Variovorax terrae: one gene and its partner. The protein of the gene in region 1 interacts with the protein of each later gene in a pairwise test. Links are inferred from orthologs where the notes say so. Each region holds a gene or a part of one and is shown in the gene's direction. Other genes may lie near its edges.

Region 1 (5,030 bases):
CCTGAACATCGAGCCCGGCACGCTGCGCGTGGCCTCCAACAACGCCGAGCAGGAAGAAGCGGTGGACGAGCTCGACATCGACTACGGCGGCGACGCCATCGAGATCGGCTTCAACGTCACCTACCTGATCGACGCGCTGGCCAACATGGGCCAGGAGATGGTGAAGGTCGATCTGGCCGACTCCAACAGCTCGGCGCTGCTGACCATTCCCGACAACGCCACCTTCAAGTACGTGGTGATGCCGATGCGCATCTGATGCTACAAAAAACGTAGCAAACAACGACCACAGCCCGCGGACATCCGCGGGTTTGGTCCTTCAAGAGTTTAGATACTGGAGATTTCCGCCCGGAAACCACGCTGACCATGACCGAAGACAACAAGCTGAACGAAGCCGCCCCCACGGAAGAAAGCTCCAACTTCCAGCCCAAGATCGACGCCCACCAGGCCGGCGCTTCCGAAGGCTATGGCGAAGGCGCCATCCAGATCCTCGAGGGCCTGGAAGCGGTGCGCAAGCGCCCCGGCATGTACATCGGCGACACCTCCGACGGCACCGGCCTGCACCACCTGGTGTTCGAGGTGGTGGACAACTCCATCGACGAGGCACTGGCCGGCCACTGCGACGACATCATGGTGACCATCCACACCGACAACTCCATCAGCGTGGTGGACAACGGCCGCGGCATCCCCACCGGCGTGAAGATGGACGACAAGCACGAGCCCAAGCGCTCGGCCGCCGAGATCGCGCTGACCGAGCTGCACGCCGGCGGCAAGTTCAACCAGAACAGCTACAAGGTCTCGGGCGGCCTGCACGGCGTGGGCGTGAGCTGCGTCAACGCGCTGAGCAAATGGCTGCGCCTCACGGTGCGGCGCGAAGGCAAGGTGCACCTGATCGAGTTTGCCCGCGGCGTGGTGCAGCACCGCCTGGTGGAGGCGGTGGACGGCGTCGAGGTCTCGCCCATGAAGGTGACCGGCCCGACCGAGAAGCGCGGCACCGAGGTGCACTTTCTGCCCGACACCGAGATCTTCAAGGAAAACTACGACTTCCACTACGAGATCCTGAGCAAGCGCCTGCGCGAACTGAGCTTCCTCAACAACGGCGTGCGCATCCGCCTGAAGGACGAGCGCAGCGGCAAGGAAGACGACTTCGCCGGCGCCGGCGGCGTCAAGGGCTTCGTGGACTTCATCAACAAGGGCAAGACCGTCCTGCACCCCAACGTGTTCCACGCCATGGGCGACCGCCAGAGCGAACACGGCACCAACATCGGGGTGGAAGTGGCGATGCAGTGGAACAGCGGCTACAACGAGAGCGTGCTGTGCTTCACCAACAACATCCCGCAGCGCGACGGCGGCACCCACCTGACCGGCCTGCGCGCCGCGATGACCCGCGTCATCAACAAGTACATCGAGGAAACCGAGCTGGCCAAGAAGGCCAAGGTCGAGGTCACCGGCGACGACATGCGCGAAGGCCTGTGCTGCGTGCTCAGCGTGAAGGTGCCCGAGCCCAAGTTCAGCAGCCAGACCAAGGACAAGCTCGTTTCCAGCGAAGTGCGCGGCCCGGTGGAAGACATCGTGAGCAAGCTGCTGGCCGACTACCTGCAGGAGCGCCCCAACGACGCCAAGATCATCTGCGGCAAGATCGTCGAAGCCGCGCGCGCCCGCGAAGCCGCGCGCAAGGCCCGCGAGATGACCCGCCGCAAGGGCGTGCTCGACGGCATGGGCCTGCCCGGCAAGCTGGCCGACTGCCAGGAGAAAGACCCGGCGCTGTGCGAGATCTACATCGTGGAGGGCGACTCCGCCGGCGGCTCGGCCAAGCAAGGCCGCGACCGCAAATTCCAGGCCATCCTGCCGCTGCGCGGCAAGATCCTGAACGTGGAGAAGGCGCGCTACGAGAAGCTGCTCACCAGCAATGAAATCCTCACGCTCATCACCGCGCTGGGCACCGGTATCGGCAAGGCCGGCGGCGTGGGCGGCACGGCGGGCGCGGACGACTTCAACGTGGCCAAGCTGCGCTACCACCGCATCATCATCATGACCGACGCCGACGTGGACGGCGCCCACATCCGCACGCTGCTGCTCACCTTCTTCTACCGCCAGATGCCCGAGCTGGTGGAACGCGGCCACATCTACATCGCCCAGCCGCCGCTCTACAAGGTGAAGGTGGGCAAGGACGAGCAGTACCTGAAAGACGGCAACGAACTCGACAGCTTCCTGCTGCGCGTGGCGCTCAAGGACGCCAACGTGTTCACCGGCGGCGAGGCCGGCCAGACCCTGGCCGGCGACACCCTGGCCGAGCTGGCGCGCAAGCACCAGCTGGCCGAAAGCGTGATCGCGCGCCTCTCGGGCTTCATGGACGCCGAGGCGCTGCGCGCCATCGCCGACGGCGTGAGCCTGAACCTCGACAGCGTGGCCGATGCCGAAGCCAGCGCCGTGCTGCTGCAGGCCAAGCTGCGCGAGCTGGCCACCAACGGCGTGCCCGCCGAAGTGGCCGGCGAGTTCGACGTCCGCACCGACAAGCCGCTGCTGCGCATCAGCCGCCGCCACCACGGCAACATCAAGAGCAGCGTCATCACGCAAGACTTCGTGCACGGCGCCGACTACGCAACACTGGCCGAAGCCGCCGACACCTTCCGCGGCCTGCTGAGCGAAGGCGCCCGCGTGACGCGCGGCGAAGGCGAGCGGCAAAAGGAAGAAAAAGTGAGCGACTTCCGCCAGGCCATGAAGTGGCTGATCGGCGAAGCCGAGCGCGCCACCGCCCGCCAGCGCTACAAGGGCTTGGGTGAAATGAACCCCGCCCAGCTCTGGGAAACCACGATGGACCCGAACGTGCGCCGCCTGCTGCGCGTGCAGATCGACGACGCCATCGAGGCCGACCGCGTGTTCACCATGCTGATGGGGGATGAGGTGGAGCCGCGGCGGGACTTCATTGAGACGAATGCGTTGAGGGCGGCGAATATTGATGTGTAGTCACATTCGATAACACAAGCGATGTAGTCTGTATAACGTTGGCGAACAGATTCGCCCGATCCGGATAGAAAGGGACGGCAGGCTGCCGTCCCTTTTCTTTTAAGACAATTGCTAGGTCGTCGGATGCTGCGCAGCCCAGTTCTCCAACGATCGTGACTCATCTGTGGATCGGCTTCGTTTGACAATGTAGTGGTGACGTATGCCTGATGTACTCGAGAGCACATCAGGTTGATCCAAGCTCACGAAGAAGCCGGCAACGCTTTGCCCAGCGATGCTCTCAAATGAGCACGGGTCTCCTCATCGGATGCCCACACATACAAGCCATGAATCGCTCGTGTCATCAGAATCCGATAGGCTTGTGCAACCTTGTGACGCAGCAACTCTCCATGCGGGCCAAAAGGCGCGAAAGCCCCTTCTTTTGCTGCGCGCGCGGTTATCACAGAAATCCCGCTCTCAAGAACCCTATCCACTTGAACTACCCAGCGGCCATCACGCCAAAGCAGATCGTCCAGCCAGATCAAGCCCAGATAGTGGTAGTCGAAACCCCGCACGGCATAAGGGCAACCCACTTCACACAAGGGGTCCAACTCCATGGCGCTACCGGGTCTGGCCTGGATGAATGATGTGTAGTCGGAACCTTTTGGGATGACATTCCACGGCTTGGCCCATAGACGTATCTGACCATCGACCTGCACAGGCTCGCAGAAGTCTTGCCCTTCTTGCGGGCCTTTGTGCGGGCTGACCATGCCTTCGGTTTTCCACTTACGTGAATAGCTGGAGACAAGCCGAACGGTGCGCTTCGGCGTATGCGCCCGCAGTGCGTCTTCCAGTTCAAAGGGGCTGTCGAAGACGCGAAAGTCGAAAGCCTGGGCCTTGCGTTGCTGAATGGACCAGAAATCCTCTTGTCTTTCAGCCGCCACGGCCACGGGGGGCCATTGTCCCAATGTGATGTGCTCAGTGGTTTGACCCGAACGAAGGGCAGTACCTTGCCGCTGTAGCTACTATTGGCTGCTGCAACGACATGATGGGTGTTTTCACTTTCTTGTTCCTTGTTCTGACGCCACGCGCCAGCATGTACGCAGTTCACAGTAGCGGGAGTACCTCCTAACAGCGCTTCCACCCAAGACATGTACTCCGCTGATCCAACGCACCGGAATTGCGCGCCGGCCAACGATACCGTGTCGACATCGGCCTCCAGTTCCTTCGCCCACTGCTTAATGTCATCCACCGTGGTGTTCTCGCGCGCTCGAAAGCTCTGCTGCGGATCGATGAAGAAAACAGCAACACGGCTGCTGCGGATGATGTGGAATGCCTGTGGCCCCAGGCCCGTGACAAAGCCGTACTGGCCAACCCCGTGCTCACGCTCAGGGTTGATCAGTGCATGTGCTTCGTCCACCAAGGTAATGATGCAACTGTTGTCTTCCGAACCGGGTTGGCATTTCATGCCGGTTTGATCCATGGCCTGCAAAGCATGGAGATGCTCTCTCCATTGCTTGGCGCTCTTGAACAGATTCTCGTTATTGAGGGTCTTGCGCAGTTGGTTGAGTTGCGGCGTTGTGATCGGCGTGAAACTGGTGGCCTTGCGTGCCACGCCTTTGCCTGAGCGCGACTTGGCCACTTGGTCGATGAGCCAGCTCCAGTTGCTGCTCTGACTTTGAGGGGTTGTGACCAAGACCACATTGCCGTCCGGCAGTGCCTTGTCGGTGACCAAGGTAGCCCATAGTCGCGCGGCGACGGCGGATTTGCCTGAGCCAGGCGGGCCTTCGACAATGATCACCTTGCGTTGTTTGAAAGTCTTGTCTGATATCTGATGGTTGACCTTGGCCTGGCACAGTGAGAAAGCACGACGTTGGTTGTCAAGCAACTCAAAGGCACCGCCGCTCTGCTGCAGGATTTCGCTCCCAATCTGCGCCATGAAACTCCGGTTCTGGCGGTAAGTGCCGGAGGTGAAAGATTGGGCAAATGCAGCATCTGCCTCTGTGAGGCGTGTCTTCAGGAAATTGGGAAAGGCCTGGGCCGCGTCTTGCTCGCTAGTCGTGAAAAGTGGGAACTCACCACTCAACTGC
Region 2 (4,570 bases), on another replicon or contig:
GCTTAGTTGGCGCGGGTGCCGACCACTTCGATTTCCACGCGGCGGTTCTTGGCGCGGCCTTCGGCGGTCTTGTTGTCGGCCACGGGCTGCTTCTTGCCCTTGCCTTCGGTATACACGCGGTTCTTTTCGATGCCCTTGGACACCAGGTAAGCCTTCACGGCTTCGGAACGACGCACCGACAGCTTCTGGTTGTAGGCATCGGAACCGATGGAGTCGGTGTGACCCACGGCGATGATGACTTCCAGGTTGATGCCCTTGATCTTGCCGACCAGATCATCCAGCTTGGCCTTGCCTTCGGGCTTCAGGACGGACTTGTCGAAGTCGAAGAAAGCGTCGGCAGCGTAGGTCACCTTGGTGGCAGCCGGGGGCTGGGGAGCGGGAGCCGGGGCCGGAGCCGGGGCGGCAGCGCGCGGAGCCACGGCGGGAGCCGGAGCCGGAGCAGCAGCGGGAGCCACGATGGCGCCGTCGCAGCCCACTGCGGCGGTGGCGGGCGTCCAGCTGGCATCGCGCCAGCACAGTTCGTTCGTACCGTTCTTCCAGACGTATTCGCCGGTACCATTGCGCCAGTTGTCCACAGATTGGGCGCCGGCGGCGGTAGCGAGCGCTGAAGCAGCCAACAGCATTGCCACTTTATTCAGTTTCTTCATGGTTCTCCTCTTGGGGAAAAAGCCGCAGCCGCGCTGCGAAACAAGGGACGTCTTAAGTGACCATCACCAAAAACGTTGAGCCAATTGTGCCACACGTCCCTGCACAATCAACGCCATTTCGCGCTATGCGGCGTAGGACAAAAGCGCATTGCCCGGCATGTGTTGCTGCTTCGCGACAGCTTCTTGCCCGTAAAATCGACCTTCTTCCGCCGTAACGTTCCTCCTCATGACCCAGTTCGCCAAAGAAACCCTGCCCATCAGTCTTGAAGAGGAAATGCGGCGCAGCTACCTCGATTACGCGATGAGCGTGATCGTGGGCCGAGCCCTGCCTGATGCGCGCGACGGGCTCAAGCCGGTGCATCGGCGCGTGCTCTTTGCGATGCACGAGCTCAACAACGACTGGAACCGCGCCTACAAGAAGTCGGCCCGTATCGTGGGCGACGTGATCGGTAAGTACCACCCGCACGGCGACCAGTCTGTCTACGACACCATCGTGCGCCTGGCCCAGGACTTCTCGATGCGCCACATGCTGGTGGACGGCCAGGGCAACTTCGGCTCGGTCGACGGCGACAACGCGGCGGCCATGCGCTACACCGAAATCCGGCTGGCCAAGATCGCCCACGAGATGCTGGCCGACATCGACAAGGAAACCGTCGATTTCGGCCCCAACTACGACGGCAGCGAGAAGGAGCCGCTGGTACTGCCCAGCCGCCTGCCCAACCTGCTGGTCAATGGCTCGGGCGGCATTGCCGTGGGCATGGCCACCAACATCCCGCCGCACAACCTCAATGAAGTGGTGGATGCCTGCCTGCACCTGCTGCGCAACCCGCAGGCCTCGATCGACGAGCTGATGGAGATCATCCCGGCGCCCGACTTCCCCACCGCCGGCATCATCTACGGCATCAACGGCGTGAAGGAAGGCTACCGCACGGGCCGCGGCCGCGTGGTGATGCGCGCCCGCTGCCACTTCGAGGACATCGACCGCGGCCAGCGCCAGGCCATCATCGTCGATGAGCTGCCCTACCAGGTCAACAAGAAGACGCTGCAGGAGCGCATGGCCGAGCTGGTGCACGAGAAGAAGATCGAAGGCATCAGCCACATCCAGGACGAGTCCGACAAGTCCGGCATGCGCCTGGTGATCGAGCTCAAGCGCGGCGAAGTGCCCGAAGTGGTGCTGAACAACCTGTACAAGCAGACCCAGCTGCAGGACACCTTCGGCATCAACATGGTGGCGCTGATCAACGGCCAGCCCCGCCTGTGCAACCTGAAGGACCTGATCGAGGTGTTCCTGGAGCACCGCCGCGAAGTGGTGACCCGCCGCACGGTGTTCACGCTGCGCAAGGCGCGCGAGCGCGGCCACGTGCTCGAAGGCCTGGCGGTGGCGCTGGCCAACATCGACGAGTTCATCCGCATCATCCGCGAGTCGCCCACCCCGCCGGTGGCCAAGGCCGAGTTGATGGCCCGCCCCTGGGACAGCAAGCTGGTGCGCGAGATGCTCACCCGCACGCGCGCCGACGGCGGCGTGGTCAATGCCGACGACTACCGCCCCGAAGGGCTGGAAAAGTCCTACGGCATGGGCCATGACGGCCTGTACCGCCTGTCCGACACCCAGGCCCAGGAAATCCTGCAGATGCGCCTGCAGCGCCTCACCGGGCTGGAGCAGGACAAGATCGTCGCCGAGTACAAGGAAGTGATGGCCGAGATCGAGGACCTGCTCGACATCCTGGCCAAGCCCGAGCGCGTGTCCGCCATCATCGGCGAGGAACTCACCGCCATCCGGCAGGAATTCGGCCAGAACAAGCTGGGCGCGCGCCGCAGCCTGGTCGAGCACAGCTCCTTCGACCTGTCCACCGAAGACCTGATCACGCCCACCGACATGGTGGTCACGCTCAGCCACAGCGGCTACATCAAGAGCCAGCCGCTGTCCGAGTACCGCGCCCAGAAGCGCGGCGGCCGCGGCAAGCAGGCCACGGCGACCAAGGAAGACGACTGGATCGACCAGCTCTTCATCGCCAACACGCACGACTACATCCTGTGCTTCTCCAACCGCGGCCGGCTGTACTGGCTCAAGGTCTGGGAGGTGCCGGCAGGCTCGCGCGGCTCGCGCGGGCGGCCGATCGTCAACATGTTCCCGCTGCAGGAAGGCGAGAAGATCAACGTGGTGCTGCCGCTCACCGGCGAGTTCCGCAGCTTCCCCGCAGATCACTACGTGTTCATGGCGACCAGCATGGGCACGGTCAAGAAGACCGCGCTGGACGAGTTCAACAACCCGCGCAAGGGCGGCATCATCGCCGTCAACCTCGACGATGGCGATTACCTGATCGGCGCCGCGCTGACCGACGGCAAGCATGACGTGATGCTGTTCAGCGACGGCGGCAAGGCCGTTCGCTTCGATGAGAACGACGTGCGCCCGCTGGGCCGCCAGGCGCGCGGCGTGCGCGGCATGGACCTGCCCGACGGCCAGAGCGTGATCGCCATGCTGGTGGCCGAGGACGAAACGCAGAGTGTGCTGACCGCCACCGAGAACGGCTACGGCAAGCGCACCAGCATCGCCGAGTACACGCGCCACGGCCGCGGCACCAAGGGCATGATCGCGATCCAGCAGAGCGAGCGCAACGGCAAGGTGGTGGCTGCCACGCTGGTGCACGCAGACGACGAAATCATGCTGATCACCGACAAGGGCGTGCTGGTGCGCACCCGCGTCAGCGAGATCCGCGAACTCGGCCGCGCCACCCAGGGCGTCACGCTGATCGCGCTGGACGAAGGCGCCAAGCTCAGCGGCCTGCAGCGCATTGTGGAAAACGACGCCAACGCCGCCGATGCCGAGAGCGACGCCGGACCGGATGCAGAACCCGGAACCGCCGACGCCTGATTGCTATTGTTTTAGTAGCGCCTCAAGACCGCCCGGCACGGACATCGAGGCATTTTCATTGAAAAATCACCCGATGAACCGCCCTTACAACTTTTCCGCCGGCCCGGCCGCCATTCCCGAAGAGGTGCTGCGCGAAGCGGCCTCCGAGATGCTCGACTGGCACGGCAGCGGCATGGGCGTGATGGAGATGAGCCATCGCGGCAAGGAGTTCATCTCGATCTACGAGCGGGCCGAAGCCGACCTGCGCGAGCTGCTGGCCGTGCCGGCCAACTACCGCATCCTGTTCATGCAAGGCGGCGGCCTGGGCGAAAACGCCATCGTGCCGCTGAACCTCTCGCGCGGCGGCCGCATCGACGTGGTGGTCACCGGCAGCTGGAGCCAGAAGTCGCAGAAGGAAGCGCGCAAGTACGGCAACGTGCACATCGCCGCCAGCAACGAGGCCGACGGCCACACCACCCTGCCCGCGCCCTCGGGCTGGCAGCTCAGCGCCGACGCGAGCTATGTGCATGCCTGCACCAACGAAACCATCAATGGCATCGAGTTCCACGAGCTGCCCGACCTCAAGCGCCTGGGCAGCAACGCGCCGCTGGCGATCGACTTTTCCTCCCACGTCGCCTCGCGCCCGGTGGACTGGTCGCGCGTGGGCCTGGCCTTCGGCGGCGCCCAGAAGAACCTCGGCCCGGCCGGCCTGACGCTGGTGGTGGTGCGCGACGATCTGCTGGGCCACGCCCTGCCCGCCTGCCCCAGCGCCTTCGACTACCGCATCGTGGCCGAGCACGACTCGATGTACAACACCCCGCCCACCTGGGGCATCTACATCGCGGGCCTCACCTTCCAGTGGCTCAAGCGCCAGACCGAGAACGGCCTGACCGGCGTGGCCGCCATGGAGCAGAGCAACATCGCCAAGGCGAAGCTGCTGTACGACTTCATCGACGGCTCGCAACTCTACGTCAACAAGGTCGCCCAGGACTGCCGCTCGCGCATGAACGTGCCCTTCTTCCTGCGCGACGAGTCGCGCAACGACGCCTTCCTGGCCGGCGCCAAGGCCACC

Evidence for each region.
Region 2: the proteins of gyrB (region 1) and gyrA interact in binary tests that used the Escherichia coli proteins (3 or more experiments, as listed by UniProt). The link is inferred for Variovorax terrae from one-to-one orthologs.

The regions. Positions count from the first base shown.
Region 1 is NZ_JALGBI010000003.1:298,705-303,734, reverse strand. What follows is about bases 1-3,164. They hold gyrB (DNA topoisomerase (ATP-hydrolyzing) subunit B), read left to right. Parts: upstream 1-363; coding sequence 364-2,964; downstream 2,965-3,164. Other genes in these bases: dnaN (DNA polymerase III subunit beta), read left to right, coding at 1-256. Also shown: MMF98_RS20820 (DNA/RNA helicase domain-containing protein), read right to left, coding at 3,204-3,884. UniProt on the Escherichia coli protein: DNA gyrase negatively supercoils closed circular double-stranded DNA in an ATP-dependent manner to maintain chromosomes in an underwound state.
Region 2 is NZ_JALGBI010000001.1:2,671,716-2,676,285, forward strand. What follows is about bases 486-3,719. They hold gyrA (DNA gyrase subunit A), read left to right. Parts: upstream 486-873; coding sequence 874-3,519; downstream 3,520-3,719. Other genes in these bases: ompA (outer membrane protein OmpA), read right to left, coding at 486-647; serC (3-phosphoserine/phosphohydroxythreonine transaminase), read left to right, coding at 3,593-3,719. In the rest of the region: more of ompA, read right to left, coding at 3-485; more of serC, read left to right, coding at 3,720-4,570. UniProt on the Escherichia coli protein: A type II topoisomerase that negatively supercoils closed circular double-stranded (ds) DNA in an ATP-dependent manner to maintain chromosomes in an underwound state.